DNA from 4 places in the Kroppenstedtia sanguinis genome. Region 4 is predicted to be linked to each of the others. Evidence: riboswitches for the same ligand, from Rfam matches in the RefSeq annotation. Region 4 holds a riboswitch; each other region holds the start of a gene.
What was found. Region 4 has a riboswitch for cobalamin ahead of JOD24_RS10180 (ribonucleoside-diphosphate reductase subunit alpha). Riboswitches for the same ligand answer to the same signal wherever they lie in the genome.
Positions count from the first base shown of each region.

Region 1: another riboswitch for cobalamin. It lies ahead of metE (5-methyltetrahydropteroyltriglutamate--homocysteine S-methyltransferase); the one in region 4 lies ahead of JOD24_RS10180 (ribonucleoside-diphosphate reductase subunit alpha).
Region 2: another riboswitch for cobalamin. It lies ahead of JOD24_RS03315 (DUF4430 domain-containing protein); the one in region 4 lies ahead of JOD24_RS10180 (ribonucleoside-diphosphate reductase subunit alpha).
Region 3: another riboswitch for cobalamin. It lies ahead of JOD24_RS02290 (ABC transporter substrate-binding protein); the one in region 4 lies ahead of JOD24_RS10180 (ribonucleoside-diphosphate reductase subunit alpha).

Region 1 covers NZ_JBNPXF010000006.1:52,654-60,565, forward strand. The annotation lists gene JOD24_RS05305 (NAD-dependent epimerase/dehydratase family protein) at 1-270, opposite strand, end outside; gene JOD24_RS05310 (zinc-binding dehydrogenase) at 425-1,417, opposite strand; gene JOD24_RS05315 (hypothetical protein) at 1,900-2,061, opposite strand; gene JOD24_RS05320 (RDD family protein) at 2,252-3,025, opposite strand; gene JOD24_RS05325 (stage II sporulation protein M) at 3,089-4,099, shown strand; cobalamin riboswitch at 4,528-4,720, shown strand; gene metE (5-methyltetrahydropteroyltriglutamate--homocysteine S-methyltransferase) at 4,839-7,151, shown strand; gene JOD24_RS05335 (SDR family NAD(P)-dependent oxidoreductase) at 7,812-7,912, opposite strand, start outside.
Region 2 covers NZ_JBNPXF010000003.1:161,272-169,183, reverse strand. The annotation lists gene JOD24_RS03335 (ECF transporter S component) at 1-452, opposite strand, end outside; gene JOD24_RS03330 (ABC transporter ATP-binding protein) at 416-2,098, opposite strand; gene JOD24_RS03325 (energy-coupling factor transporter transmembrane component T) at 2,091-2,957, opposite strand; gene JOD24_RS03320 (DUF4430 domain-containing protein) at 2,958-3,674, opposite strand; gene JOD24_RS03315 (DUF4430 domain-containing protein) at 3,671-5,635, opposite strand; cobalamin riboswitch at 5,770-5,958, opposite strand; gene JOD24_RS03310 (M15 family metallopeptidase) at 6,053-6,922, opposite strand; gene JOD24_RS03305 (catalase) at 7,696-7,912, opposite strand, start outside.
Region 3 covers NZ_JBNPXF010000002.1:129,901-137,812, forward strand. The annotation lists gene JOD24_RS02285 (FecCD family ABC transporter permease) at 1-397, opposite strand, end outside; gene JOD24_RS02290 (ABC transporter substrate-binding protein) at 442-1,392, opposite strand; cobalamin riboswitch at 1,535-1,731, opposite strand; gene JOD24_RS02295 (DUF2797 domain-containing protein) at 3,334-4,125, shown strand; gene JOD24_RS02300 (glycerol-3-phosphate acyltransferase) at 4,196-4,753, opposite strand; gene JOD24_RS02305 (nitroreductase family protein) at 4,831-5,394, opposite strand; gene JOD24_RS02310 (YkvI family membrane protein) at 5,479-6,531, opposite strand; gene JOD24_RS02315 (hypothetical protein) at 6,661-6,792, opposite strand; gene JOD24_RS02320 (transglycosylase domain-containing protein) at 6,974-7,912, opposite strand, start outside.
Region 4 covers NZ_JBNPXF010000015.1:14,128-22,039, reverse strand. The annotation lists gene JOD24_RS10180 (ribonucleoside-diphosphate reductase subunit alpha) at 1-1,973, opposite strand, end outside; cobalamin riboswitch at 2,200-2,402, opposite strand; gene veg (biofilm formation stimulator Veg) at 2,540-2,827, opposite strand; gene JOD24_RS10170 (ribonuclease H-like YkuK family protein) at 3,001-3,474, opposite strand; gene rsmA (16S rRNA (adenine(1518)-N(6)/adenine(1519)-N(6))-dimethyltransferase RsmA) at 3,529-4,413, opposite strand; gene rnmV (ribonuclease M5) at 4,397-4,993, opposite strand; gene JOD24_RS10155 (TatD family hydrolase) at 5,017-5,793, opposite strand; gene lepB (signal peptidase I) at 6,368-6,919, opposite strand; gene metG (methionine--tRNA ligase) at 7,267-7,912, opposite strand, start outside.

The DNA.
Region 1 (7,912 bases), on a different contig from region 4:
CTTTGCATCATATCGTGGATTCCGTACCGAATCCGGCACAGACTTTTGCGCCACATGGTGGTTGATCACATCCGGTTGTTCCCTCTCCACCACCTGCGCAAACTTCTCTGACAAAATGTCCATCTCATAAAAGACCGCCTGACCATTGAGATTCTCCCGTTGTCCTGAACCCAGGTGATCCACCACGACTACTTCGTGACCCTCTCGGATATAGGCATCCACGATATGAGAACCGATAAATCCCGCACCACCGGTAACTAATATTTTCAATCCATTCTCCCTCCTCCACTTGATTATTACGATAGAATTACAATACCATTTCATATATGTTACAGTCAATTATCAATACCGCATTCGACGTGAATAAAAAGTCCCTGCCATTAAGGGAACGGAAAAGAGCCTGCCTTTTTCGGCAGGCTCTTTCTTATGAAATCGTAAATCCGATTTTCCCAAATTGCTTTCCTTCCTTCATCCGGAGGAAAGCAGCCGGGGCTTCTGACAGGGGGTAAGTCCGATCCAAAACGGGGTGGATTTGATGAGCGGATACAAAATCAAGCATCTCCCGAAACTCTTCTGAACTCCCCATCGTCGAACCCATCAGGGTGAATTGGCCAAAGAAAAAAGGACGCAAGGGAATCTCTACACGGGGACCACTGGTCTCCCCAAATGTGACCAGACGGCCACCGGGCTGGAGTTGTCCCAGAGATTTTTCGAAGGTGGCCGGACCAACACTGTCGATTACCAGCTGGACTTTCTCTCCCTTCATCTGTTCTTGCCAGTCTCCATTGCTGTCGATGGCAGCATCCGCTCCCAACTCCAGAGCGCGACTCCGTTTTTCTTCGCTGCGGGAAGTGACAGTCACCTGTGCTCCCGCCGCCTTAGCCATCCGCAACATAAAGGTGGACACCCCGCTACCGATCCCGACAATTAGCACATGCTCTCCAGCCTTCAGATCGCCACGACTAAACAAGGCCCGATAACCGGTCAGAGATGCCAGAGGAAAGACTCCCGCTTCCTCCCAGGTAAGGTGTGCGGGTTTGGGTTCCACATTGTCAGCAGAAATGACAATGCTACGGGCGAAGGTACCTCGAGTTGGCACTCCCAGAATATCAAAACCTTCAGGGGGGGCAACGCTTCGGTGAGGCCAATTCAGACTGGGATTGACCACCACTTCGTCCCCTTCTTTAACTCCAGACACCCCATCTCCGACCCTTTCTACAACCCCTGCTCCGTCGGAACCGAGAATCACTGGATCATCAGTATCTCGTTCCAACTGCAAAACCCGGAGATCCCGACGATTGAGGCCCGCAGTTTTCAAACGAATCTTCACTTCTCCTCTTCCGGGGACCGCTTCCTTCATCTCCGTCACTTTCAGACCCTCAAACCCCGAGGGTGTATGGTGGACGACAGCCTTCACGAAACATACCTCCTTCATATCCCTGTTCAATCCCTCTTGATCTCTACGGGGGGATCTCATCCGATAAAGAAGCTTTTCTCTCTCAACCTCTCGACATCTCCTTCCTTTCGACCAAACTGTACCCCTTATCATAGCAGACCCACTTCCCGCTGAAAATTCAGTCGGCCTGAACATGGCCTGTTATAAGCGTGAACAGGATCATGCAAATTGCAAAAAAAGCCTGGAACCTTTAAGCAATGGCCGGAGTGAAAAGCGTCTTTTTCAGGGGAGAGAACACCATAGCCAAGAGGAATACTCTCACATCCACCATTTCGCCTGCGGAATCAGGATAATTCAAACAGACTCTCCGGGCGACCGACATTGACGATCCGGTTTTTTGCCTTATCCTTCGTTCACCCAGATCTGAATTTTCGGTTCAATTGCCGTAAAACATCCCGGAAACCTTGATTTATCAAGACTTCCGGGATGTTTTACTGTGAAAATCAGATCACCTGTCTCGTGATCCGGCCTGCTTCTTTTAAGGCAACCAGGCGGGCTACGTCCAGTTCCTCAAAGGTGAGATCCCATTCGAAATGGGCGACATTGTTGATCAGAATCCGGGGTAGCCCCCGCTCCACTTCCCCCTTCAAATGTTGATGCGCCATCTCCCAGATTGATGACTAAAAAGCGCGCTTGTATACCGAAAGACTGTAACTCCTCTGCCAGCCTTCCGGCCTCATCTCCATCCATTCCGGGAAGACAGGTAAACCAGACGTGATTTCCCTCCCGGCCAGTGCTCGGTAAAGGGCAAGCTCGATCCCCAATCAGCATCCTGCTTCGGAGCCCCAAGCGATGTCACCTTCCACGGAAATCCCCCTCCCAGTTCATCTGTTGATTGCGCAACTGAAAATAGGCCGCTTCCAGATAAAATTCCTCCTGACCGGGGATCGCCTTTGCAGGGGGTAACAGTAAGCAAGCCAGTCTTTGCGCCAAATTCTTCCTCGCCTCGGGGAATATCGCCTCTCGTCGGGTCAAGAAACGACCCAATAGGATCCACTGCCGATCCGATACCCCCGTCAATTCCGCCAGGGTCAGGACCGGCTCCTGGTGGGAAAACAACGGTTGGACACGAGGAGCCTCTCGCTTTTCCATCTGTACGACCATCGTCCCGGCAACCAAATCTCCTATCCGTTTTTCCCGACGGTTAATAAAGATGCTGATTCCACCGGCCAAGTAGGAAAAGGGCAGACTGTCCACCACTCGCAACAGATTCCGCAGAAATATTGCCAAGAACCCCGGAGCCACCCCGCGATCTGTCACCACCCGTAATCCGACAACCCGTTTCCCTACTGTTTGTCCATTCATGAAATATTCCGTGAGGACATAGTAACACAAGGGAATGAAAAAGAGCAGAAACAGAAAAATTGCCATCATCACCGAAGCCCAAAAGGGACTATTCAGATTGGCCGAGGCGACAAAAAACAAGACTCCAAAGAAAGCGAGGATGGATTGAACAAACCCAAGGATCAGCCAGTCCAGCAATAGGGAGAGTGCCCGACTCCCCAGCCCCGCTGTTGTAAACTCCAGCTTCACATGTTCAGGAGTTGTCACGGTGACCCGGTTTTCCATCGACCTCTCTCCTTTCCAACAAACTTCGTGATACAATTCATTCATGGAGGTGATTACATCGCAATGTCAAGGTCATCCGCTTACCGTCTGCCCTATTTTATACGTAAACATCAGCCAGACTGGGATCGTTTGGAAGAACTGATCCGAATATTTCGCTCCCGTCAGGCTCGTCGCAAAGAATTGAATGAATTGGGACATACATACCGCCGAGTCACCTCACATCTCGCTTATGCGCAGACCTATTTCCCCGACCATACTGTGACAGATTATCTGAATGGATTGGCGGCACAAGCTCACGAAGCGATCTATGCCACCCAAGGAAAAGGGGATTTAAGAGAGGGGCTTCGTTTTTTCACCCGTCGCTTTCCAGCATTGTTTCATGAGCGGATCCCCTTTTTCTTGGTCGCACTCCTGCTGTTTGTGGCAGGCGCTGGGCTCGCCTTTGGCTTTACCTGGCTAAATCCCGCGTATGCGGCGGCTTTTCTCCCGCAGGGGGTGGATATCAACCCCCATGCCTTGCAATCCAGCGAACAATGGAATCATGCCATCGCCTCCAGCACGATTATGACCAATAACATTCAAGTGGCTTTCCTTTGCTTTGCATTGGGAGCCCTTTTGGGTGTGGGTACTCTATGGGTGTTGTTTTCAAACGGACTCCTGATCGGAGCGATCGCCGCCCTCTTCCATCGGGCCGGGGAAGCCTACGCCTTTTGGGCTTTTATCTGGCCCCACGGGGTGATTGAGCTGACCGCTATTTTCATCGCTGGTGCTGCGGGAATGTCTCTCGCCTATGCCTTCTGGGTCCCTGGGGAACGAACCCGTATGGAGGCTTTCAAAGGAGAGGGGAAAGTGACGGTCCAACTGATCCTGGGTGTGATCCCGATGTTTATCGTGGCTGCCCTGATCGAAGGGTTTATCACCCCTGCTCCGTGGCCACATTGGAGTAAGTACCTGGTGGCTCTCATCACCTTGCTAATTCTGTTCATTTACTTTGGCCGTCCCGCCTGGCTTTTGCACCGTCAGCAACCGCAGGCTTCCGCCACCAATGAAGCAGCTCCTTTCAATTGTACCTGAAATCCAGGGGGAAAACAGTGAAAACAAAGAAAAACAACCGGTGTTGAAATCCGGTTGTTTTTCTTTGTGACAGTCATATTCAATACGTCTCCGTTTTTGCATAAAAAAACCGATTGTCGTCCCTCTTCAACGCTGCTAAAGTATGGTGGGTTTATACTTTGATGACCCTCTATTGTTTTCCTTTCTCTATTCTTCGGAAGTGATTTTTATCTAATAATGGATGTTATGTTAGTTTGTATTACAAACTGGTTTTTCTTATTGGAGATTAAGCTTTATGTATCCATAAGCTTCCGCTTGTCGCAAGGGTTTATTTAGAAGTGTCGAAACGATGCATGATTCCCTTCGACCCACGGATTTTTGATCTTGACTTTCATACTTATTCATGAGAATGTATCCCCAAGTCTGAAAGCATGGACTCTTTCACCAAAATGAATTACATGGGAACAGGTACCCTTTTCCGAAGGGAGAGGGTTGAAAAGGGAAGCCGGTGAAAATCCGGCGCGGTCCCGCCACTGTAACGGAAGAGTCCCATCTGACAAGCCACTGATCCATTGGCGATCGGGAAGGCAGATGGGGCATGGATCCCGGAGCCAGGAGACCTGCCTGTTCCGAAAACACTGTTCGACCTACGGGAGATAGGGAGGTGTTGGAATGTACCGCCGGAGAAACATGCGGCCTGGCTAAGCATTTCCACTTGTCTGGATGTCGTGGAATGCTTTTTTTATTGCTATAAGGAGGCGTGGCCGCATTGAACATCGAGAGCAGCAATTTAGGTTTCCCTCGCATCGGAGCCCAGCGGGAATGGAAAAAAGCTTTGGAGAACCACTGGGCAGGAAAATTGGAAGAAAACGATCTGATCGCAGAGATGAAACAGCTCCGTTTAGAAAGCTGGCGCCAACAACAAGAAGCTGGACTTTCACGGATCCCTGTTGGAGACTTTACATGTTATGATCACATGTTGGACATGGCCGTCATGTTTGGCCTGGTTCCCCGCCGCTTTGGACACGGAGAAGGCCCTGTGCCCCTGCATACGTACTTCGCCATGGCCCGGGGAGACGGGGAGAATGCAGCCTGTGAGATGACCAAGTGGTTCAACACCAACTATCACTATATCGTTCCGGAATGGGAAAAGGATACTGAACCGGTATTACTGGAAAACCGCCCTCTGGAAGCTTATCGAGAAGCGAATAAATGTTTGGGGATTGAAGGAAAACCTGTTCTCATCGGTCCCTATACCTTTACCAAACTATCCAAAGGCTTCCCCTCGGAAAAATTGCCGACCATTTTGGAACAGTTAACACCTCTCTACGCACAGATCCTAATCGAACTGGAGTGCGAAGGGGTACAGTGGGTACAACTGGATGAACCTGCTCTCGTCCTCCCCCATTCCCAGGAAGAACATGAAATGGTGGCCGCCGTGTATGAAAAATTGAATCAAGCGGCGCCTGGGATTCGTATCATGCTACAGACCTATTTTGGCTCCTTGGAACACTATAAACGAACCCTTTCCTTTCCCGTCGCAGGAATCGGCCTCGACTTCCAAGCAGGACGGGAAGAAAACCTAAAATCCCTCTCTCAACACGGATTCCCGGAAGAAAAAGTACTCGGAATCGGAATTCTAGACGGCCGCAACATCTGGCGTGCCGATCTGCTGCAGGAATTGGAGTTTTTGCAGGATGAATGGACCCAGCAGGCCGCCTGTAGTGGGTGGTGGATTCAACCTTCCTGCAGTTTGCTTCATATTCCTCTCTCAGTGAAACAGGAAACAGAATTGCCGTCGGTGCTGAAACATTCTCTCTCCTTTGCAGAAGAAAAGTTAGAAGAAATCGTCTTGCTGACTCATGCGCTGGTAGAGGGTGCAGAAAAGTTCTCAGAGAAACTGGCTGCTTCTCATTCGGCCTTAGAGGAGTTGGCCCATTCTCCTTGGCGTACTCGGAAAGATGTGCAAGAAGCCACAGATCGGATCACAGACCAGGATACTCGCCGTTTAGCTCCCTACTCAGAACGGAAAACGATCCAGGCACAACGCTTGACTCTTCCCCTGTTCCCCACCACCACCATCGGCAGTCTGCCCCAGAGCGATGAGGTTCGCAGAAACCGCCGGGCTTGGAAACAAGGGAAGCAATCCGATGAAAGTTATCGGGAGTTTATTCAGCAAGAGATCCGGAAATGGATCCATGTTCAGGAGGAAATCGGCCTCGATGTGCTGGTGCACGGAGAATTTGAACGTACCGACATGGTAGAGTATTTCGGGGAAAAGCTGGAGGGATTTGTCGTCACCCGTCAGGGTTGGGTACAGTCCTACGGATCGCGTTGCGTCAAACCCCCTATTCTGTTCGGAGATGTTGTCTACCGGAAACCGATGACCTTGAAGGAAGTCGTATACGCTCAAAGCTTGACCTCCAAGCCTGTCAAAGGCATGCTGACCGGACCGATCACCATTCTCAACTGGTCCTTTGTGCGGGAGGACCTCCCCCGGCCCCAGGTCGCTCGACAGATCGCACTCGCTCTTCGGGAAGAAGTGAAACAACTGGAGGAGTCAGGTATCTCCGTCATCCAGATGGATGAACCCGCTCTTCGGGAAGGGTTGCCCTTAAAAGCGAAGGAACGGGATGCATACCTGGAATGGGCCGTTGCCGCTTTTCGTCTGGCGACCGCAGGAGCCCATCCAGCTACTCAGGTTCATACCCATATGTGTTACAGTGAATTCCACGACATTCTAGACGCCATCCAGGAATTGGACGCCGATGTCATCTCCATCGAAACTTCACGCAGTCATGGAGATTTGATCCAAGCCTTTGAAGAAGTGCACTATGAACGAGAAATCGGACCTGGCGTCTATGACATCCACAGCCCTCGCATACCGAATAGGGAAGAGATGACCCGCCTGATGCACCGGGCTTTGCGTGTTCTCAACCCTTCCCAGCTCTGGGTTAATCCCGACTGTGGTCTGAAGACCCGTACCCGGGAGGAAGCGGTCTCCTCTCTCCGTAACCTAGTGGAAGCCGCCCGCCAGCTACGCAAGGAACATGCGGAAATCGCTCAAAAATAAGTTGACAATTGAGTAGAAGGAGCTACTAATCCCCGTACCTACCCCTCATTATATGAGTCATAGATTCGGTATTGGAATCCTCCGTTGTGATCAACGGGGGATTCCGGTTTGATGTTACCTCACATGCTTCGAAGTACTTGCGTTGTTAACGTAAATCTTTTCTCCAGACAAAAGATCCTACCGTTTTACTAAATATGATGTTTGTTATACAAACTGGTTTGGTTTTTTATCTTAAACCTTTATTTTCAATCGATAGTGCAAAATTGTATAACAATGAGATTCGTGGCGATATGATCTGGATCCGGTTCTAAATTGGGTTGCTTAAGTAGGAAGGATCCCTGGAGATATAATTCTGCACTTAGCTCAATGTTTTCAGTGTACCTTCTTGCAGAAATATATCCCCCGTTTAGAAACTTAGGGGATGTTAGAAAACTATTCGAATTGCTTTCACAATGCATCGTCTTCTCCTAGAAGCATTGTGAAAAAGTCGTCATATCCTCAGGATAAAGTCGTGCCTAGGATCGCTTCACTCCCCCAAGCTATACAGGGACCTAAAGGAAAGGTAATCATAACACTTCTAAATATCTTTCGGCATAAGTTAACCGGCTCCCTCACATAAAGGAACCGGTTTGTGCACGTCGTAGATCCCTCTAGATCAGTTCAATCCCCATCAGGATCAGGGATGCGAAAGACCGGAACCTGCCGACCATCGATATCCGTGAACCCGTATTCTCTGGCTAACTGCCCCACCGGCCACACTC
Region 2 (7,912 bases), on a different contig from region 4:
AGGCGGAGGGATTTCCAACGCATCACGGGAGTGCGGCGCAACACTCCCGCTGTCAAACCTACCAATCCCCAACTCAACATCTGCCACGGGGTCCAAGGGCCTTGTCCTAGAAAAATGTTGGAGACCAAGGCTGCTCCCGCACCGACGACAAATCCGCTCTCCGCGCCAAAAACCACAGCCGTGACAATAATCACAAAGGTGGTGGGCTGAACACTGGGCAACCCAGCAAAGGGCACCCGGCTGACGGCAGCGATCGCCGTCAGCAAAGCCAAAAGCACCAACTCCCGGCTATCCAAGGACCGCCACTCAAATCGGAGCATAAAGGGAATCATCACCAGTGCAGCAAACAACAGGCTGACCGGAAGGGGATGCTTTCGGATCGGTTCCATCCATGCCAGAAAACCGATCAACACCATCAGGACCATGCCGAAGGCCCAGGTTGATCTTGCCATAGACGAATCGCCTCCTCCACCGTCACCGCCTCCGGCAACCCGGTATCCCGAGTCATGCGGTAAACAGCTGTTGTATAAAAATCGTTTTGCCGGAAAAAGGATCCGACATCTCCAGAAGCGAGGAGCTCCCCGCCAAACAGCAACGAACAGCGGGTGGCTGTCACAGCGGCAAACTCTACATCATGGGTGGTTAAAACTACGGTTTTCCCTTGTTCTGCCCAGGATTTCATCATCCGAGAAAAAAGGCTTTTACAGGCGGGATCCACTCCTTTGGTCGGTTCATCCAGCAACAGGATGTCCAGATCGCGCAGGAGGAGACAGGCCAAGGCCACCTTCTGCATTTCCCCGCCGCTGAGATCGTGAGGATGCCGAGCAAGAAGAGCGGTTAAGGAAAAACGGGAGATCGCCTCCTCCCGCCGCTTCCGCCCTTCTTCTCCTCCGTGCCGGGAAGCAGCCAACAGTTCGGCTTCCACGGTTTCATGAAGAAAATAAGCCTCGGGATTTTGTGGGAGGTACCCGATGGGACGGCTATACCCTCGTAAGGAGCGCCGGTTCCTTTTCTTTCCCTGATATCGGATCGATCCAGTATTCGGATGTAACAGTCCAGCCATCACCTGTAACAACGTGGACTTACCTGAACCATTTCCGCCGAAGATCGCCACACACTCTCCGGAAAAAACATCGAAGGTGGTCTGTTTCAGCACCGCTTCCTCGGGCGTATACCCAAAATCCACCTGTCGCAGGGATAATCGAGGGGGGCTGATAGGCTCCCCATAGAGTCCATCGGGATGGGCGGAAGACAAGGGATGTATCTCTCCCCTCTTCCGTAGCCACTCCCTCCCTTCCCTCACCGTTAATGGCAGGGAATCCCCTTTAGCCCTCTCCGCCTGCAAAACCAGAGCCGGCACCGCAGGGATCAACTCCTGATAACCTGGCCCCGCCGCCTTCATCCAGCGGATCCCTTCCCGGGGAGATCCGTTGAAACAAAGCCTCCCCTGATTCATCACCAGTACCCGATCCGCCAGAGGATACGCCTCTTCCAAGCGATGTTCGGTGAAAATCACCGTCATGCCGGTCTCTTCGTTCAACCGTTTCACGGTGTGCAGAAAGCGAACGGCAGCGACTGGGTCCAAGTGACCTGTCGGTTCATCCAACAATAACAGCCGGGGGCGCAAGGCCAGAACCGAGGCCAAATTTAGCAACTGTTTTTGCCCACCGGATAAGGATTCCGTGCGCCGAGACAAGATTTTTTCCAAACCTAGATAAGCGCTGGTCTCTGCTACCCGTCGGCGCATCAGATCAGAGGAAAACCCCAGATTTTCCATACCGAAAACCAACTCTTGCAAGGCGTTTTCCATTACGATCTGATGTTCAGGATGTTGAAACACCATCCCGATCTCGCCGGCTGCCCGATGTGCCGGAAGATCCTGCAACGGGATCCCCCCGTATCGAATCTCGCCCGTCATTTGACCGGCGGGACGCAACTCCCTCTTGATCATTCGAAGCCAGGTGGTCTTTCCACCCCCTGACGGACCGCAGAGGAGGACAAACTCACCAGGTGGGATGGAAAGAGAGATATCTTGCAAGGCAGGAGAAGACGTCTCCGGATAGTTGAAACCGACCTGGACACAGTGCAGATCATTCACGAATGATTCCCCCTAGTTCCACCAAGACAGGAAAACCAAAAAAAGCGAGGTATCCTCCCAGAAGTGCCCATCCCCCATCCGTCAATTCCAGGGATTCCAGCACAGGATAGATGGTCAAAATCCCCAACCCCTGACTCCAACCATACAGACAAGCCCCCCCTGCGATGACCAGAAAGAGAAGAGCCACCCCGTCTTTGGAACGCCACCGGTAAGGGGAGTAGGAGGAGCGTCTCCCAATCCCGTAGCCGCGGGCCTTCATCGAGTCCGCCGTCTGCAATCCCTCTTCCAAAGACCAAGTGAGTAACACTTCCAACCGCTTCATCGATCGGCGCAATCGTTCCCGCAGAGATAGTTTCGGAATTTCATCCTCCCGGGACCGATGGACCCTCCCGATCTCATCCAGCCTCTCCCGCAACAAGGGAACAAACCGGAGTGCCAACACCGTCAGCAACGCCCACTGGGGTAACAGACGAGAAAAAAGATAGAGAAATTTATCCGAGGGGATCACCTGCTGATAAGAAGAAAAGACTGCTATGACGCAAAGAATGATCCCCGCCATCATCCCCCCATATAAGACTGCTTCCCATGTAATCCGATGAGAGCTCCCCTCCCATAGGATATGGGACCCTCGTTGGGAGATCAGGGGATTGACCACCAGAACCAGCCCGGCGGTCATCCCCATCACACCTTTCCACCGAAGCAATTCCTTCCCCCCGTCATACAGCAAATTCACAGCAAACAGGAGAATCCAGGCAGACAGGATAAATAAAGGGTGAAACATCAGCAACAATAGAAGCAGTACCCCGGCATAGTAAAGGAAGGTCACCACGGGGTGCAGATCGCGAAATCCCCGATTCATCTAAAAAGACGCTCCAATATCCCGTCCCAGATCCCGGGTATACCGCCACTCAATCCGATCGCCATGGCGAAGATCGTACACCCCCGCACTGTAGTTAGGAAACACCCCATTCACCTGGTACATCCATCCGCTCTCCGGGCCACCGTCAAACTCATAGAGATTGTTAATTCCCTCCACATACAGCGTCTTTCCCGAACCCCGGGCCTCCATCTGAATCCCCTGTTGGCGGGTCACCCGGAGCAAAACATCGTAAACCGTATCCCCTTTTCGAATTTCCACGCGGGTGGCCGGCAAAATCCGAGCTCCACGATCCCCAGTGATAGAGATGGTTGACGTCGACTGGGGGGCTCTCCCCTTTGCACCCTTAGCGCTACCAGAAGAGCCGGAGGAGGTTTTCTGTGTATCCCTGCCATCGTTGCTGGTAGAAGGATCCGCTTCCACCTTCCCGGAATCAGACTTGCTCTCTCCGCTAGAGATCGCTTCTTTTTTCTGTTTTTCTTTCTCGGCGGAGGCCTTCGATTCCGACCCTTCCGAAGATGATTCCTGCGACTCTTTCCTATCCGAATTCCCTTGTGCCAAATCAGCTTGGCTTTCCCTGGAGGAGTCATCCGCCAAATGAGCCTCCGAGGTTCGGGCAGTGCTATAAGCTTCCCAGCCTCCGGCACCACCTAGCAGAAGGCCGATGGCGATGAGCAGAAGGGAAAGTTTTTTCCTCACTGCCATTTCCTCCTTCGTTCATACAGGTAGAATCCAGCACCGACGAAGGCACACAGCACCCCGAGGAGGATCATGACATAGCCGCGATGAGAGGAGGAAACAGTTTCGGAAGCACCCGGATCTTCTGGCGCGGGGGCTGCAAGGGCCTGCAGAGTGGTGGACTCATCCTCTGGGCCTGCTTTTGCCGGATTCTCCTGCCTGGAGGAGGTTGGAGTGACGCCTGAGCGCTCCATAGAGGGGCCGGAGTCCAAGGCAGGACGCAGATCTATTTCCTCCGCTGGCCCTCCACCGATGGCGAGAAGCGGGCTAGTCGGAAGGGTCCGGGAGGGTTCCACCACCCCACTTCCAGTGCGCGACGGTGAGGGTTTTTCTTTTTTCTCCCCCTCGGGAGCCGGCTTCACATCCGGATTTTTTCCCTCTCCCGGCGAAGCGTTGATATCCCCCAGGTCATAAATCCGAGGTTTCCCTTCCAGAAAATTGCGATAAGAAGTCAGGGCGAGTAACGCTTGTTCACTGGCCATATCATTGGATTTTTCCTCCCCGACATGGGCAAATCCTCCATCCTTCTGTTGATAGGACAGCAGATTTTCCACCACATTTCCACCGGATTTGGTAAAAGCGTTGCTGTGGGGATCCATCCCATTGGAAGTGAGGGCGATGATCACCTGTGAAGCACTTTCGCTGTTTTCCACTCCCCAGGAACGAAATCCCCCGCTCTCTGTCTGCTGAGCAGACAACCACCCAAATCCTCTTTGCTTAGCCTGATCTACCGCTCCTCCATCATAGGGAGCCAACGCTGCCAGCGCCATGGCGGTGAGATCCACATCTCCTGAGGACCCGACCACCAAAGCCCAACTGCCGTCCCGGTTCTGGTTTTCTAACAGCCAGTTCAGTAGTCCTTCCCGGTTCCACTCTGCCCCATCGGGTACGAAATAACGTGCAGAGTCCAAGGCGATCAGAGCGAAGATCACACCGTTGCTTCCTTGAGTCAACATGCCCTTATGGTTACAGATTTTTTCGATCAAATTATACTTATCTATACTTCGGGGGTCCCCGCCGCCAGCACGAATCCCCAGCACCAACCGTTCCACATCGGTTACTTTGCGGAATTCTCCTTCATTCTCCACGATATGACGAATCGTATTTTCCAGGTAGTTCACCGGGACCTTTTCTACTGCCTGAAACAAGCCAAGAGCCTGCCAGTCGGAACCGGAGCCCTCAGCTGAAATCCAGCCGGCTACATCCGCCACCGCTTGGGTCAGATCTCGTTTTTTTACTGAAGCGGTCTTTGCGGAAGTGGTCGCCTGCACTTCTTTGCCGGAGTGCTCCTGGGTTCCCAGAGTGCGGCGGCTCTCTCCGAATGCCTTTTCCCTGGGGAGATTACTGGCTCCATCGGATCGGGGTTTGGATTTCACCGGTGCGTCGGGTTCAGTCCCCGACGGCGGAGCCTTCGGTGCCTCCCGGAGTCGGTTGTTCCCCTCCCCATCTGTACGGGAAAGAGGGAGCCCTACATCCTCGCCCCCGTCGGTGGTATAGACCCACTCCACTACATCCCCGTTCTTCACCGGATGACTGCCAGCACTGTGGGCAGGGAACTCTCCGTTCACCCGAAACATCCAGCCACTGAGTGGCCCGCGATCAAATTCGGCCAGATCGCCGATGGCACGAACATAGAGGCTACTTCCAGAACCCGTGTAGGTCATCTGTTCCGGACCCAGGGTTTTCAGTAAGACGCTGAAAGCCGTCTCATCCGCTTCGATCTCCACTGGCGTTGCAGGGTACATTTCCCGGTGGTCGTCTCCGGTAACCGACAGCTGAACCATGTCTGCCGCTTGTTCCCCAGTTTCCCCTGGGACTACAGGAAGAGTCTCGCCAAGAACCGCAACAGGAAAAGCCGTCAGGAAGAGAATCAAGGCGAAGACAGTAGATAACCACTTTTGGAAGAGGTACATCTCTTTCATCCTTCCTTTGATAATCAGGCACAAAAAAACACCCCGTTCCCTGCGGAGTGTCGTTGATGTGGAATCCCGCCACTAGCATGCCTGTACAGAGGCATATGTCGGCTCCAGTCAACACCTCCTATCCGCGTAGGAATCCTGTGTCGTCGGAACAGGCAGGTCTCCTGGCTCATGTTCATCACCTCCCGCGCCTTCCCGTCTTTCGACAGTGGCATATGGCAGGAGGCTCCCATTCACAGTGGCGGGACCGCGCCGGATTTGCACCGGTCTTCCCTTTTCAGCCGATCGGATCCTGACCGATCGACACCTGTACCTAACAAATATGCGATTGGTTTAAATTCACATCATTGTAGTACCCTTCTTAATTATATCATGATTCGCATAAACCCCAACCTAAAAAAGAGCCGATGATCGGCTCTTTTATCCATCTGATCCCTTTTTCTCAGGATCCACTTCCGTAGCGAATCTCCCGTAGTACTCTTCCAAGGTCCAATCCTTGCTCTGCAGTTCAGTGGCCAGCTTCTTCCCCACATAGCGCAAGTGCCAAGGTTCATAGGTAAATCCAGTGATCTCTTCCTTTCCCTTGGGATACCGGATAATAAAACCGTATTGATGGGCGTGTTTTGCCACCCAGCGCCCTTCCTTGGTTTGCGCAAAGGATTCTTCTAACTTAAAGTCCACATCACTGCATGTGATATCCATAGCCAACCCGGTCTGATGTTCACTGGTACCGGGACGGGCACTCACCTGTTTGGCTGCGCCTCCCTTCCGGTTTCCTTTAAAAGCAAACAGCTCTTTCTGTCGCTCGTAGGATCGGTACCCCGATTGGGCATATAACTTCAATCCCTGCTTCTCTGCTTCGGCAAAGAGTTGTTCCAATGCTTTCCCCGCTTCCCGGCGTAACTGTTTTTTAGGCAGATCTTCATGAAAGGGAAAGGGAACATCAGGAACCACCAAATCCGGTGGAGTGTAGCCATCGGGTAAAGGGTGAGTCTGGTTGACTAAGACGGTGGGACTGGTGGGGTGGGTATCCACCTTGATTTTCTCCGTTTCTTTGGGAGGAGACTTTTTCTCGGTTGCCGCCTTTTGACCTGATTCGATCGGTTCTTTCTCCTCCTTTTTCCCCTCTGCATGAGACGAATCTGCCCCTTGGTACATACCGGACAACCATAATGAGATCCCGGTGATGAGGGTGAAGATCAGCACAAGCCCAATGGGCAGCTGTTTTTTTCGCCGCTCTTGCCTCTGCCTTTCCTTACGGGATCGAAAAGATGACCCATGATAATCCAAAGCTCTGTTCCTCCGTGTATTCCCGGTCTGGGAATCTATCAGTTATGCCAACTATATTAAAAATCAAAGATCCTGTAAAGATTGGTAGAAAGGAAGACCGGAAGCCCACTCCCAATTCAACAGAGCACCATTTCATCATGGGGTTTATGAAAAAAGCAGGAAACTCCCTCCTTTCTCAGGGGATCCGAAAAATATCACCTATCTGATCTCATCTCTTAATCGCACCCGCCTCCGTCACCACCTCCACCACCTCCGTCACTGCAACCGTCGCTGCCAGATTGGCTATCACCTGACCAAAAACTAGGGCCCGACCCTGAATCGGTAAAACCGCTGCTTTGACTTCTTGAACTCTTTCCCCGGAAGATCCCCGGTAAGTTGACGATCAAAATTAAAAGGATAACGATTCCCACAATGATCCATTCCACGATGTTCACCCTCTCCAAAATGATTTTTCAATTTTATATTCGCTTAAAGCCACCCGATCCCTGCCCCTCTCCCTCTAAATTAACATTGTCAGAATGATGTGTTTAGCTATCATTACACTACCAGTGTAGCAAAAGTGCGCAGAGTGAGAGCATCACACATCCTGCGCATTCCCCATGGTCTGCTCCGAATCCGACCCTCTCCATTTCCTTGGGGGAGGATAGGGTCGCGTGGGTGACCACGATCACCCCGCCCGCAACACGGCTAGTCTACACTCCCTTGAATAAAGGCATGAAAAAAGCCGGTTGATCCTTCTCGGATCCAACCGGCTTTTATCCTCTGACACGAATTCACTTCACTCCCGCTGGAACTGACAAGCCCAGCTGTTCAGCGACTCTCTCTCCCCATTCCGGATCTGCCTTGTAGAAATGGCCGATTTGGCGAAGTTTGATCTCATCTCTTTGAACTGGTCTCATATGATCTGCGAAATTTTTCACCAAGCGTTCCCGCTCGTCTTTGCTCATTAAACGATAGAGATCCCCGGCTTGGGTGTAATGATCGTCGCTG
Region 3 (7,912 bases), on a different contig from region 4:
CCAGTCCAATGACGAGGATGAGAGCCGCCGTGGCGAAGAGAAAGGCCCAGACCGGCACCGTCCATCCCCCCAACCAGGCCACGCCGGCACCAGTAAAGATGGCGATCGCCGCCCCCAGGGCAGCACCGGAGGAGACCCCAAGGATATAGGGGTCGGCGAGAGGGTTGCGCAACAATCCCTGAAACACCACCCCTGCTCCTGCCAAGGCCATCCCCACCAGGGCGGAGAGAATCACCCGGGGGAGACGAATTTGCCAGAGGATCGCCTCAGTCGCCGGATCCACGGTTTTCTCTCCCGTCCACTTATCCTCCACGGTTCGCCAGAGTTCTTCCCATCCCAGCTCCGCACTGCCCCAAGAGACCGCCGCACCCATCGCCATCAATAGCAGAAGGCTCAAAGCGAGTGACCAAACCAGGAACCGTGAGAACCAACCCCATCGCTTCATTTGACTGTTTCGGCATATATTTCAGGGTAGATCGCCTCGGAAATCTGGAGCAACCCTTGGGTGATTCTCGGTCCGGGGCGACTGACGATATTGCTATCCAGCTGTTCTACCCGGTCTTCCTTTATAGCCTGGATACTTTTCCAGCCGCCCCGGGCTGCGATTTTCTCCTCTTTATCTGAATGGGTGTAGAGGATCACATCGGGATTCCATTTGACCACATTCTCCGAGGAGGCTTGGAACCAGCCTTTCTCTCCCTTCGCCACGTTTTTCCCACCAGCCAGTGTGATCAGTTCATCCATGAAAGTGCCCTCTCCGGCAGTAAATAGATCGGAAGAGACTTCGATCCATACCTTGGCCTGTTTGTCCCTTGGTACCTTGGCAGCGATCTTTTTCGCTTGCTGTTCCTCTTTCTTCATCTTGGAGATCAGCTCATCCGACTTTTTCCCGGCACCTGTCGCTTTCCCCACATCCTGAATCTGTTGGAACACACCCTCCAGATTCTCAGGTTCATAGGCGATGACTGTCAATCCCAGCTTGCGGAGCTTGTCCACGGTCTCCTTCCCGTTCAGACCCTCTGAAGCCAGAACCAGATCCGGTTTCAAGGAGAGCACCTTCTCCGTGTCGATCTTCATATCACCCACTTTTTCCACCTTTTTGACCTCGGCGGGATAATCATCATTGGTCGTCACCCCCACCATCCGGTCCTCCAATCCCAAGGCGTATGCCGTCTCCGTCATGCTGGGAATCAAGGATATGATCCGTTTGGGTTCTTTTTTTACGGTCACCTGGGTGTCCGTGCCATCTGTCAAGGTGACTGGAAAACCGGCTTCCTGCTTTCCGGAATCCTCGTTGTCAGCAGGTGCATTTGGAGTGGGCGCACAGGCGACCATCGCAAACACGAGCAGCAGGGATAATCCAATTGCAGAAATTCGCGTCCATCTTTTCATCTCATCCGCTCCCATTCACCGTTTTTCCCGAGGCAAAAAGAAAAACCCCACTTGCCGTGAGGCACAGGGGTTCCTGACCGAATCAAAAAAAACGATCCCAGGATCCGGGCAGTTGCTCTCCTCAGCCTCGAAGGAGATCGCAAGTTTCCCAGATGAAAAGGCAGGTCTCCTGGCTTATGGATCCTCACTCCGCCGCACCTTCCCGTTCTGTAGAACAGTGGCATCCTGCGGCTTCGCTCCCCAAATACAGTGGCGGGACCGCACCGGAATCTCACCGGCCTTCCCTTTTCACTCCCCGTTCTCCGTGGTGACGGGGAGACCTTTTCATCCTATCGACTTGTGATCCCATTATATAATGAAACTGAGAACTGGTTCAATTATAGGGACTGCCAGCGGCCTGCAAAGAAAAAAACTGGTAACAAATTGGCAAAGGGAGGACAGATGCGGACATCCCTGCCGCACCGCCTCAGATGGACAGAAAAAGTTGATGAACCAAAGTTGAACAGCAGAAGGAAGTCGGCTACCCAAGCGACCTGGCCCGTGAAGAAGTCTGATGTATGAGGGGACCGGGTGGGTAGGACGGTTACGATCTCTTGCAAAGAACGCATAGCGAGACCCGGGAGCGGAAAGCGACCCTGGCGAGACTTGTGCCCTATGGGTGCAAAGGCTGTTCACCGTCCCCCCCTCCCGACCTTATTTCCTACCCAAAATATGTTTAATCCACACGCCTGGTTAAATGATGGGGTTTCACAATGATTCTAACTTCCACCCCGAAGGGACTACTCTACAACTGATGGAAGCCATCGAGGCGGCCCCGGCTCCTGCAAAAAATTTTCAGCTGAATTTTTTCAAGACGAAAAGGCCGACCAATATGGGTCGGCCTTTTCGTCTCAAGGGGGTTAAACTAATTCTTATCAATTAAAAAGAGGATTGCAATGGTTTTTCATCTTGCAAAGACATCATTTTCAACCTTCGAAATCGTTTCTTCAAAACTATAACCCATGTAAAAATATATGTCAATCAATGAAAAAAGGGGATTGGCTAGCCACTCTGCAAGATGCAAATCCTAATCCTTTAGGACGCTGCCACTTTCAATTATTATAACGAAGTTCCTATATCAGAGGTTTCAGCTCCCTCCAATCCGTCCTACTTCTCCAGATTTTCATCCCGTTTCTTTTCAGCATTCTCCAGAACCTTTTCCACCCGGTTCTCCAGGTACTGATATTGCTTGATTCGGTATTTTTTCATCATCTCAACCCTCTGATCGATTTTTTTAGTTAAAGCTGTGGAATTGGAGAGCTTCCCCTGTTGCTCCAATTCCTCGGCGGCGGCTTTCAGGTGGGCACTCTCCTGATCGTAACAAGGAATTTTTCATATCATCCCTTCCAATCCAAAGCTTAATTTCCATATGGTGTATAATCCGTTACCGACTCTATTGTAAATCAATCCAAATCGAGAGAATATAGCCGGAAGCAGGGCTGTTGATTAACCAGAAAATGGGCAGCGGAAGGGAGTCGTGTGCTGCCAAAGCGACCTTTGCGCCACAGGCACTACAATCTCGATGGGCTGAAGCCCTGGAATAAAGGTAGCCATCCTACCCAGCGGAGAATCTGGAGGGAGGGCGTTTAGGGGCAACCTCTTCCCTGTGTTGCTTCCGTAAAGCTTTGCCCCTGCCCGATGGTCAGATTTGGAGCGGCCAGTTTTCACTTCCTTGCCGGATGGCAACGGTCGCGTGGGTGAACACGATCTCCCCACCCAAAATATGGCTAATCAACACGCCTGAGCCGGAAGGTTTTATATTGCTCACCTGCAGAAGCCGCAAGGAAGCTTTGAAACCTATCTTTCGTGAAAGAATCCCATATGACATAATGAATTTAGAACCCATGTTCATAGATTTGGGCCCGGCCTTTTCACGGTTTTGAAAAAGGAGTGTGTTCATCTATGCAGTTGACCGGCTATGTCCAGCCGTTGATCCATCAGCATACAGATCCGATTACCTACTTCTGGCCTTTTTCCGATCAGAAGCTACCCATCAACGAATTGCTAGGGGAAGAACTGGAGATCCGCTTTTTGGGAGAAAAAGCTTGTATATACTGTGGACGAAAGATCAAAAAGACTTTTAACAGCGGTTCCTGCTATCCTTGCTTCCGGGACCGAGCAGAGAATGACTTATGTATTGTGAAGCCTCACCAGTGCCACTTTCACCTGGGCACCTGTCGGGATCCTGCCTTTGGCGAACGCCATTGCATGCAACCTCATATCGTCTATCTGGCGATCAGTGATGACGTCAAAGTGGGAATTACCCGGAAAACCAACATGCCGAAACGATGGATCGACCAAGGAGCCGTGACAGCGGTTCCCATCGCTGAGGTTCCCGACCGCAAAACCGCAGGCGAGCTCGAGATGGTCTTGGCGCAATTTATCAAGGACAAGACCAACTGGCGACGGATGCTCAAAAATGAGATCGCCGACCGAGATCTGCTGGAGGTACGTGCCGATATGGAGGAAAAAATCCCGGAAGAGTACCGAGGATACTATCAGGGGGATCGAGAACCGCTGACCTTTCATTACCCTTGTCTGGAATTCCCGGAAAAGGTCAAGCCCCTGAACCTGGACAAAGTGGATCAGATCCAGGGCAAACTCCTCGGAGCCAAGGCCCAATATCTCATACTGGATAGCGGAGTGATCAATATCCGCAAGTTCAGCGGATATAAAGTGGAAGTGGCGGTTTGAAAAACGAACAACAAAAAATCGAAGCCGCTGACGGAGTAGCCTTCGTCAGCGGCTTTGACATAGGTATTTTTCATCGCTTGTGGCGAAAACTCCAGTAGCGCCAGCGATCCGGACGCCCTTTCCTTCGTAACAGAATCAAGCCCCCTGCAAACAATACCACCAGCACCACATACAACCCCGGAAATAAAACAAGGGAAAAGAGGATAACCCCGATGGAAGCAAAAAGTACAGAGACGGAAAAATAACGGGTGAGAAAAAGAGTCAGCAAATAGATGCCCAACCCCACTGCTAGCAACAGCGGACTCAGGATCAGCAAGCCCCCTGCAGCGACGGCCACTCCCCCGCTGTGGACGGGCCGAAACAGGGGAAACAGATCCCCCAGCACAGCTGCCGCGGCTGCCAGTGCACCTCCCGACCACCCTGCCAGCAATAACCCGATCAGGGTAGCCAACGCCCCTTTCCCTATTTGCAATCCTGCGAAGATCATGCCATCCCGCAGACCTTTTCCCGGACGGAACCCACCAGGGGAAAGATGAGTCACCCCGGGCGCTCCCCGGCTTTGAAACAGAGCGAAGGCAGGGAGTGAACCGATCAGGTAGCCGATGACGGCAATCAAGATCCATATCATGTTCTCCCTCTCCCTTTCAGGCAGATCGCACAACCGGGAACCGGTGACAGGAGGTTTTCCCTAAAAAGGATGGAACATTACTGATCCCACCATTCCACTTTCTCCTCCATGGGAGCCCGAGGGCGTTCCTTGGGAAGAATGGAGGGGTAACCGATGTACAAAAACCCGAGCAAGGTTTCTCTTTCCCCTAGTTGAAAAAACTCCTTCATCCTTGGGTGGTAAGTCGGCTTACCTGTACGCCAGATCGCTCCCAACCCCAGAGCATGAGCAGTAAGTAGCCCATTCTGAACCCCGGCGGCCACGGCGCAGATCTCTTCGATTTCCTCTACCTTTGGATCCTCGGAAGGATGGACAGCTGTAGCGATAACTACAGGTGCCCTCAAGGGCTTCCGTTCCTCTCGTTGCAAACTTTCAGCTTGTGCTTCTCGCTCCTCTTCCGTCCACCCCTCCGCTTTGATCTCGCTCAGCACTTTTCCCAACCTCACCCGGGCATCTCCGGTCAATACAAAGAATTTCCAAGGTTGGGTCATATGATGGTTGGGAGCCCAACGAGCCGCTTCCAGCACTTTTTCGATCAGTTGTGGGTCCGGCATGGTTTCACTCACTTTACCAATACTCCTCCGGGACCGAATGGCATCCATCACATCCAAATAAACTCTCCCCTTTCATTGGCTTCCCGTTCTATTCTATCCGATTCCGCTCCATTTAGGAAAATCCGAAGCATCTCATCTCTGAATGGCCGGATATTTGCAAAATGTCAATAGGAGCAACGTCAACAGTCCGCAATAGCCGAAGAAGGGATAGATATACCCTACGAATACCGGGAACCCGATCAGGGAGCAGACATATCCTAGGATAAAGATCAGAGCCATCAGCGTATTGATCCGAACCGGAATCCAATTTTCCAGATTGGCGGCCAATCCATAGACATTCCCGATGAGTGTGGTAAATATTTCACCCCACATCACTGCTAAAAAAAAATATTTCATTCCATCCCCCAGGGTGGAGATCACCAGTGCGATGGGAATCTCCAGTTGAAAGATCTCGGGAATTTTGAGTGCCAAGGCAAAATTGCTGGCCAACAGCATCACTCCCAAGCCGACCCCCCCCAGGATTCCTCCAAGCCGGAGTGTCTTTTCATCCTGGATCTCCCCTCCCATGGGAATCAGCACCGACTGTGACATTGCCAGGTTAAATGCGGCGTAAGTAATGGCGGAGACGACCCAGTTCCGGGCTCCTTCCATGGGTTCCATCGCCAAAAATTGACCGAGACCCGGCCCTGACAGTCCCTGGATTCCCACCACCAGGGTGAAGGCAAACATGCAGGGAACCACCAACGCATTGACATTCAAAATTCCTTCCATCCCTTTGATGATCACCAAAAAGGCAATCAGGGAGGTGACAATCACTCCAAAGTGAAAGGAGAGTCCCAACTGCTCCTGGAACAGAGCCCCAGTCCCGGACATCATCGCGGTGGTCACCCCAAAGAGTATGACTCCCACGAATCCGTTCATCCAACGGCCTACACCGGGACCAAACAAGTAATTATTAAACTCCTCATAGGAACGGGCTTGTAGGCGAGCCCCAATCACCATCATCCGGATCCCCAACCAAGAAAACAGCACGGTCACCAGCAAGATGGCAAACAAGCTTTTAAAGCCGCTGACCGTAAAAAATTGCATGATTTCCTGTCCAGAAGCGAAGCCCGCTCCCACCACCGTGCCAATATAGGTGAAACCGACACGGGAAGCGGTAAACCACCGTTCATGCAACACCACAGACAACCCCTCCCCGACTGAACTCGTCCCCGTAGAAACAGTCTATTGGGACAACACCCGGTTTAGAACCTGTCCGTCGGCTGGCCCAAAAACAACGAACCCCCTACCGATATGGAGGGGGTTCGTTGTTCAGGTGCTCGGACGATCCGGTCCGTCCATCTTTCGGTTACCCAATCCAGGGCGCGATTTCCGGTCCTGGACTTCTTTGTTCTCTTTTTCCTTGCGTTTTTGTTCCGGGCTGAAATTTTCCCGCTTCTTCATGGGATGTACCTCTCCTTTGCCGCCAGGTTCCGGCTGAACCCAAAGCGTCGTGAATAAATGTTGGACGGGGCCGATCGGGATGGGGTTTCACATTCCGGAGTCAAAGTTTATACGAACCCCAGATCTGCCACACCCTAGTCTGCCCTGCTCCACCATTCCCATGCAGTGGGAGGTCACCTTTTTATCCGCCCCAAACCGGGGGACGCCAGGGACCCTGGTCTCCCTGATCCGGAAGGGGGATAGGCTCCCCTGGGCCGTCGTCAGGGGGAGTCTCCGGCGGCTCTCCCGGATCCTCTTCAGGAGGATCTCCTCCCTCATCCCCAGGGGTGTCATCCCCTCCCTCATCTCCCGGTTGCTCTGGAGGTGGGGGTTCCGAAACCAATTGGATCTGTGCCGTGTTGGATGGAGCTGCCTCTTTGTTTTCCACGGTGTCGACTGCGATCACCCGGTATTGATAGGTCTTTTTCCCGCTGTTTGAACCAGGGAGTCCTTCAGCCGGTTCAGGAATAACCATACTACCATCCGTATAAGCACCGGAAGAGGTCTCTCCGATCGCCTGCCAGTTGCCCCCTTCCTCGGAACGTTCCACCCGATATTTCAGACGGCCGGAATAATCGTTCCACTTCAACCGGACCACTTGTTGATCGGCATCGTAGGATGCAGACAGTTGGACCGGCTTCAATTGGAAGGGAGGACGGGGCTCCGGCACACCTGGATTGGAGAAACGGCTGATCTGGGTTCCCTGCAAAGCTTCCGCCATCACTCTTCGAAAAATCTTCGCCGGATAGCCTCCGCCAGAAAGTTCCACTTTGCCATCTCCTTGATTGAAAACCATAGCGGACATTACATACTCCCGGGTGTAACCTACAAACCAAGCCTCCCGGCTGTTCTGCGTCGTCCCTGTCTTTCCGGCCACATCTCGTCCATCTGGAAGACGGGCACTCGTCCCCGTCCCTTGTTGAACGTTGTAGTGCATCATCCGGGTCAGATAGTAGGCGGTTTTTGGAGTCAAGACCTGCTGATTCCTCTCCACTTCTTTCTCCGCTTTCCATTCCCGATTCTCCCGAGTAATCTTCCGGATAGCATGAGCGTCGGTCATGTGGCCGTTATTGGCAAAGGG
Region 4 (7,912 bases):
TTGTAATTTTTCTTCTCTTCGCTGTATTCCCGGCGAAACACAGGATCGATGGAAGCGGTACTACCAGCGATCAGAGAAGTGCTCGCATTGGGAGCCACCGCCATCAGCCAAGCGTTGCGCAGTCCATAACGGCGGACCTCCTCCGCCAAGCTGCGCCAGGGCTCCTCCTGCAATCCCCTTTTTGCAAAATAGGCTCCGGTCTGCCAGTCGCTCCCTTCAAAGAGCGAATAAGCACCTTTCTCCCGGGCCAATTCCATGGAGGCTCGAATCGTGAGCTGAGCGATCTCTCCGTATAGCTCTTCCCCATAGTGGACCGCCTCCTCCGATTCCCAGCGGATCCCTTTGAGAGCCAACAAATGATGCCATCCAAAGGTACCTAATCCGATCGCCCGATATTTTTGGTTAGTGATTCTCGCCTGGGGAACTTCGATCGTGTTCAGATCGATCACATTGTCCAACATCCGCACCTGAACCGGAATCAATCGTTTCAACACTCCGTCAGTCACCGCCCGCCCCAGATTGATGGAGGAGAGGTTACAGACAACAAAATCGCCGGGTTCCTTGGTGATCAGGATCTTCCCGTCTTCCACGCGCTCCTCCCGCAACAGTGTCGGACTCATATTCTGCATGATCTCAGTACACAAGTTGGAGCAGTAGACCAGCCCAGCATGACTGTTGGGGTTTTTGCGGTTCGCTTCATCTCGATAAAACATATAGGGCGTACCTGTTTCCAACTGGGAAACCATGATCCGCTTCATCAATTCAATTGCCGGGACCGTAGTCCGGTCCAAACCCGGATGCTGTACACAGGCTGCGTATCTCTCCCGGAAACTGCCTTCTCCCGGTTCCTCATCATAAAAATCTTCCAGCGACCAGCCCATCACCCTTCGGACTTGGTGCGGATCAAACAGATGCCAATCTTCCCGGGCCTCCACTGCCTCCATAAAAAGGTCAGGAATACACACGCCGGTGAAGAGATCATGGGTCCGCAGCCGTTCATCTCCATTGTTCAGCTTGGCATCGAGAAAGGAGAGAATATCTTGATGCCAGATATCCAGGTAGACCGCGATCGACCCTTTTCGTTGTCCCAACTGATCCACACTTACCGCGGTGTTGTTCAATTGTTTCATCCAAGGGATTACCCCTGAGCTGATCCCTTTGTATCCTTTGATATCGCTCCCACGGGACCGGATTTTGCCCAGGTAGACACCCAGACCCCCTCCTCCTTTGGAAACCTTGGCCACATCGGTGTTGCTGTCATAAATCCCCTGTAGACTGTCATCCACCGTGTCCACAAAACAGGAAGATAATTGGCCAAAATTTTTGCCGGCATTGGACAGGGTAGGTGTGGCTACAGTCATATACAGATGGGAGAGAGCCCAGTAGGCTTCCCGTACCCAATGCATCCGATGCTCTCTTTCTTCCTGGGACATCAGCACCATCGCGATGATAAGAAATCGCTCCTGGGGAAGCTCGTACAATTCTCCTGCCTGGGAGCGGGCCAAGTAACGGTCAGCCAAGGTTCTCAGTCCCGCATAGGTGAACAGACGATCCCGCTCCGGACGGATGATCGTCGCCAATTCCTCGATTTCCCCTCGAGTATAGCCTTCCAACAGTAAAGGAGAGTAGACGCTGGATTTTGTCAGCACTTGGATTAACTCATAAAAATCTCCGTAGGGTTCCCCTTGACGGAATGGATGGCGCGAGGCCTCCTCGTAAAGCCGCGCCAAATAGATCCGCGAGGCTACAAAAGTCCAATCTGGTTCCTCACTGCTGACCCGTTCCAAGGCGTCTAGGATCATCCGGTCAGAAATTTGATCCGCAGAATCTCCTTCCCGAAAGGAGCGCAACTGTTGAGCGATGTACTCTTGAAGATCCAGTTTGGGAAAGTCGCTCACCAAAGGTTGGAGAAAATTTTCCATGGCCTGCCTGTCACGGGGAATCGTTTCTGTCGACAACAGCGTTCCGATCATTTCATCTCCGCCTTCCTCTGGAGTGATCTTCCGCCAGAAGCGTTGGAATCAAATCCTTTGGTAACACTTCTAGGGAGCTCTTCCAGGGCAAATAAAAAAACACCCTTATTCCAGGTGTTGGTAGGTTTGGAACACGGCGAAATAAGCAGGCTTACAGCAGAAGCCCCTGATCAGTCTTCTTTGACCGAATCCGCCGTTTCCAAGTCCCAACCCCCGAAGACTGGAAACATACAGGACAACGCAGGCAGGTCTACTGGCTCATGCTTCACCCTAGTCCGGTCCTTCCCGCCCAGTCAGCCCCCTCAGGGACCCGACAGGGCAGTGGTCACACCGTTTCGTCCACATTTACAGTTGCGGGGACAGCTCCGGCTTTACACCGAATTCCCTTTTCAGCTTCCCAAAGGAAGCACCTGCATCCCATAAACACAACATATTGAGTTTCCGAAGATGTACAACCCCATCATATCGAAAAACGGAGCAGATGTAAACAAAAAATCCGAACCCTGTGGGATCGGATTATGAGAAACTCATGCAAGCCATGAGTCAGCCCGGATTTATATCAGATATTATTGTTGTTGGGGATCTTTCACATATTTAACGGGGACTTGTCCTTCATCTTGGAAAACGGTCAATTCCACCGTCTCTGTCAGGATGTCGGCGTAACTGTAAGAAACGCGTTCAAAGGAGTGTTGATCCTCGTCCAGTTTGACGATAAACACGGAAGGGTATGTCTCTTCGAGCACCCCGCTGCGTTCAATCGTTTTGCGACGTCCACTGTTGGCTTTCAACCGGATTTTTTGACCGATATAGCCATCCAAGGTCCGTTTTATTTCAGACAGCGCATTCCTACCCATTTAGCTCGACCACCTCACTCACAGAGATTATACCATGAGTCAGGTGCAATTGTCAAAACGTGAATTATAGCAAGGGTCTAAGCCCTATGTCAACGGGTAAAACCGGTAATTGTCAATAAAAGTTCCTTCCCGACAAAACTTTGTCATGATCGACAAACCTTCGCTGAACCGCTTCATTTGGTAAAACGATCCGCCACAGAGCTAGCGGCGTAGGCGTCAGGCTTGATCTTGGCGGTATATCCCACCGAGGTGACCCAACCCACTACCTCCTGAATCAGTTTTCGGGTCTCTCCCTTCCGCCCCACATCCAGGTGAACTTCCACCGGCAACTCCAGAGAAGCCCCCAGAAAACCTTCTTCTTTCAATCGTTCCATCAGATCCAGGCTGTACTCCGTCTCTTTGTAGATCCGATAACGGAGATCCAGCAAAGGGCGACTTTTCTTTTTGGAGTAGAAAAAGAGAGCTCCTTTTCCCACCCGGTGTATAATGATGGCGGTTACGAACAGTGTCTCTTTGTGATCGGTCTGGGAGTCTGTCCCGATCACCATTTTATAAATGGCATTTCGATCTTCATCGATATAGGCATAAATCTCGGAGATCATTTGCTCCAGACGGATCCGACCCCTGCGTGGATGATAGAACTGCAACTTCCATTCGCCTCCGAAGTTCCGGGCGTTGCCGGCTAGTTTTCCCCTGTGGGTTCAGTTCCCCGTCACTTCATCCAGTCGGTTGCTTAAGAAAGCAAATTCCTCCAGCGATAGGGTTTCTCCTCGCCGCTTGGGGTCAATCCCCGCCTCCAGCAACACCCGAGAGAGAATCGCTTTTTCCTGTCCAAGCACAGCTCCTGTACTCAGGGCATTTAGGAGTGTCTTGCGCCGCTGGCCGAAAGCCGCCCGGATCACACGGAATAACAAAGCTTCATCCCGAACTTCCACTGGTGGTTGCTCACGGATCTTCAGTTGGATCACAGCGGAATCCACTTGGGGGCGGGGGACAAAAACATGGGCCGGGACCTTGGTAACCCATTCCGTTTCCGCATAATACCGAGCGGCAACCGTAATCGAACCGTAGGCTTTGCTTCCAGGGGAAGCGGTGAGACGTTCTGCCACCTCTTTTTGAATCATGATCACGATCCGATCCAGCGGAAGTTTTTCCTCCAACAACCGCATCAGGATCGGAGTCGTGACATAATAGGGAAGGTTGGCCACTACACTGATCCGATGGCAGTCCCCCAGGTAATCCCGCAACAGCCTGGTCAGATCCAAATTCATCACATCGCCGTGAAGGATATGGACATGAGGTTGTTCTGAGAACAGACTGCTGAGAACCGGAATCAGCCGATCATCCAATTCCACTGCGACCACCTGACCGGCTGCCATCGCCAACCGTTCGGTCAGGGCCCCGATCCCTGGGCCGATCTCCAACACTCCGGCTTCCGGGTCTAGTCCCGCGGCCTCGATCATCTGATCCAGTATCCGGGGATCTGTAAGAAAATGCTGACCCAGGCTTTTCTTCAGTCGCAATCCCTTTTCTGCCAACAATTGGCGTGTCCGTTCCGCAATCCTGACTTCATCCATCCTCTTCATCCTCTCCCACTCTGTGCAACGCTTCTTCAAATTCCTTTGCTGTGATGTGCAAGAGATGAAGACGGCGAAAGAATTGCTTGGCGTTTCCGTATCCAATCCCCAGGGCTACAGCAAGCTTTTCCCGGAGCAGCCGGGATTTTGGATGACCGACCAGCCCCGCCTCCCGATATCTTTCCCAGGAAACGCCGGTGGCAAACGGTTCTCCTGCTTCATGACGAGCCTTTGCCAACGCCTGACGAATCACTTCCGGAGCGGCATGTTCCACTCCGAGTCCGTGAGCACCCCTCGCTTCCTCCTGGGAGATGAAGGCATGTTTGCAACCAGGCACCTCCCGGGAGACGATGCGTCGGATTCGCTCTCCGGCTCCGTCGGGATCGGTCAGGATAATCACCCCCCGCGCATCCAGGGCCCGCTTCACCTCGGCGATCACATCGGAACCTACTGCCGATCCCCGGGTCTCAATGGTATCTGCACGAACTGCCCGACGGAGAGCTTCTGTATCATTCCGTCCCTCTACGACAATCACTTCTTTAACCGATAGCTGTTGAATAATTCCCACCCTTTTCCTATGTAACCACAACGGAGATTACCCACCCCCGTTGTTCAGCCTGCATCCTCGATCCGAAACAGACGGTTGGCGTTTGCAAAAGTCTGACGGGCCAGTTCTTCCAAAGGCATCTGCCGCAGCTCTGCAATTTTCTCCGCCACCAGCCGGACATAGCCGGACTCGTTTCGCTTGCCCCGATAGGGGTGCGGTGCAAGGTATGGAGCATCAGTCTCCACCACCAGACGGTCCAGGGGAACCTGGACGGCGATCTCTTTGGGGAGTTTGGCGTTTTTAAAGGTGACGGGGCCTCCCAGTCCGATATAAAAATTCATATCCAGACATTGGCTGGCGATCTCCCAGTTCCCACTGAAACAATGCATGACTCCGCCCACCTCTTCCGCCTTTTCCTCCCGCAGGATCTGGATCACATCCGCATCCGCTTCCCGGTTATGGATAATGATGGGCATGTCCAGCTCCCGGGCCAGACGGATCTGTTGGCGGAAGACACTCTCTTGCACTCCCTTCGGTGATTCGTCCCAGTGGTAGTCCAAACCCATCTCACCCAGTGCCACGACCTTGGGATGATTCGTTAAGGATTCGATCCAGTCCAGATCCTCCTCTGTACAGTGAATAGCATCCACAGGATGCCAGCCTACAGCTGCATACATAAAATCATAAGTTTCCACTAGCTTCAAAGTCTCTTCAATGGTCTCACGGTTAAAACCGACATTGAGGATCCGGGTGACTCCCTGCTCCTGGGCCCGTCGGATCACTTCTTCCCGATCTGAGTTAAATTGTTCATCATTCAAGTGGGTATGACTGTCAAAAAGCACGGTCTCCCTCCTGTCTCTTTTGTACGGAAATCGTTGTATATGGTCAGGCCTGTTGATTAGCCCTATTTTAGGGTGGGGAGATTGTGCCCTCCTACAAGGAAGTGAAGACATGCCGCTCCAATTCGGACCATTGGCGGGCAGGAGGGAAGCAACACAAAATGAATGTTGTCCCTAGAAACGTTGTGGTACCCGCGTTTTCGGGATGAGGTTTCACATTCCGGCATCAAATTTCTGATGATCCAAAATCCCTCCATGTGAAACCCCACCCTCCCTGTCAAGGGTTTTTTCACAACACTTCAGGCACCCTCTTGTAAGACTCTCCGCCGGGTCGGATGGCTACCTTTATTCCAGGGCTTCAGCTCCTTTGGATTGTAGTGCCTAGGTGCTTCCTTAATCTAGAGCTTCAGCTCCTTTGGATTGTAGTGCCTAGGTGCTTCCTTAATCTAGAGCTTCAGCTCCTTTGGATTGTAGTGCCTGGGCGCTACCTCTATTCCAGGGATCGTTTGGGCAGCACACGACTCCCTTCCACCACCCATTTTCTGGTTTATCGACAACTCTCCCTATAACCACTTTATCACAAGCTGTTTTGTGGATCAGCGAATAGGAGCTTGAAATCATTCAAAGGCTTCACTTTTATATCCGCTCGCCCCACCACTTCCGAGACTTTGATCGCCCCAAGGTCTCGGCTGTCCCGGCTGTTAGGCCGATTATCCCCCAGAACGAACAGATGCCCCTTTGGAACGACCGTCTCCGGCATCCGACTCTTGACTTGCGGACCTGCAAAGGAGTCCTTGGGAATATATGGTTCTGTCAGGGGTTTGCCGTTTCGAATCACCCGCCCCCCTTCCAAGGTGATGCGATCCCCCGGTTTTCCGACGACCCGTTTGATAAAATCCCGATTCTCATCGGTGTGAAAAACCACAATATCTCCATATTCCGGTTCGGACACGTGATAAATCCACATATTGACGATTAACAGTTCTTCCCCTTTGAAGGTAGGATACATCGATTCCCCATGTACCTCATAAGGGGCAAACAGGAACACCCGGACCACGAGCATCAAGATCGCTGCTACCAAGATCGCAGTCAACCATTCATTGACCGCTTTTCTCGCTTTCTTTCCCAACCCGACCCCCTCCAAACTCTCTTATAGATCTCTCTTCAGGGCTGTTGATTAACCATAAAGCGACGACCCTTTCGCTCCTCCCCTTACCCCCATCGTAAATGCTTGAGGGGACGAGGGTGGTGGGACGGCTCCGATCTCTTGCCAAGAGCGCAAAGGCTCTTCACCGTCCCACCACCCCAACCTTATTTTTCACCCAAAATATGGATAGTCAACACGCCTGATCTCTCTTTTCTTCGACTCCCGGCAATCCAGTACCTGCCGACATCTCCCAGCTCTCGGAAATTTGTGTCACAGAATCCCCATTAAGAAGAAAAAGATCCCCGCCGGAAGCTCGGCGGGGTGGTACATCATTTCACCCGGGTCCCATTGGGAATGTCACCGGATACCGTGGACAATACGAGATGATCCCCCTCCTTGGCGGCTAGCACCATGCCTTGAGAGAGCTCTCCCCGAAGCTTGACTGGCTTCAGGTTGGCAACGATGATTACCTTCTTCCCTTCCAGTTCTTGCGGTTCATAGTGCTGGGCCACTCCAGCCACCACTTGACGGGTTTCGGTACCGAGATCCAATTGCAGTTTTAAAAGTCGATCGGCACCCTGGATCTTCTCCGCACTCCGGACTTGCGCCACCCGGAGGTCGACTTGATTGAAATCCTCAATGGAAATCACAGACGACTCCTCGGCTTGTTTCCTTTCTTTCCTTTTCTGAGCGGGAGGTTCTTCATTTCCATCGTTAACAGTATTTACAGGGACTCCCCCCATCATCCGCACAATCTCCTTGGCCTCTTCTTCCACATCGAGTCGAGGAAAGAGAGGTTTCTGTTTATTGATGTGGGTACCGGCTGGGAAGGATCCGAAGCGGTACAGGCTGTCCCAGGAAGTAAACTCACCGGCAGAGATCCCCAGTTGCTCCCACATCCGGGCCGGTGTCTGCACCAGAAAAGGTTGGATGAGAATACTTGCCATGCGCAAGCCCTCCACCCCATGATACAGA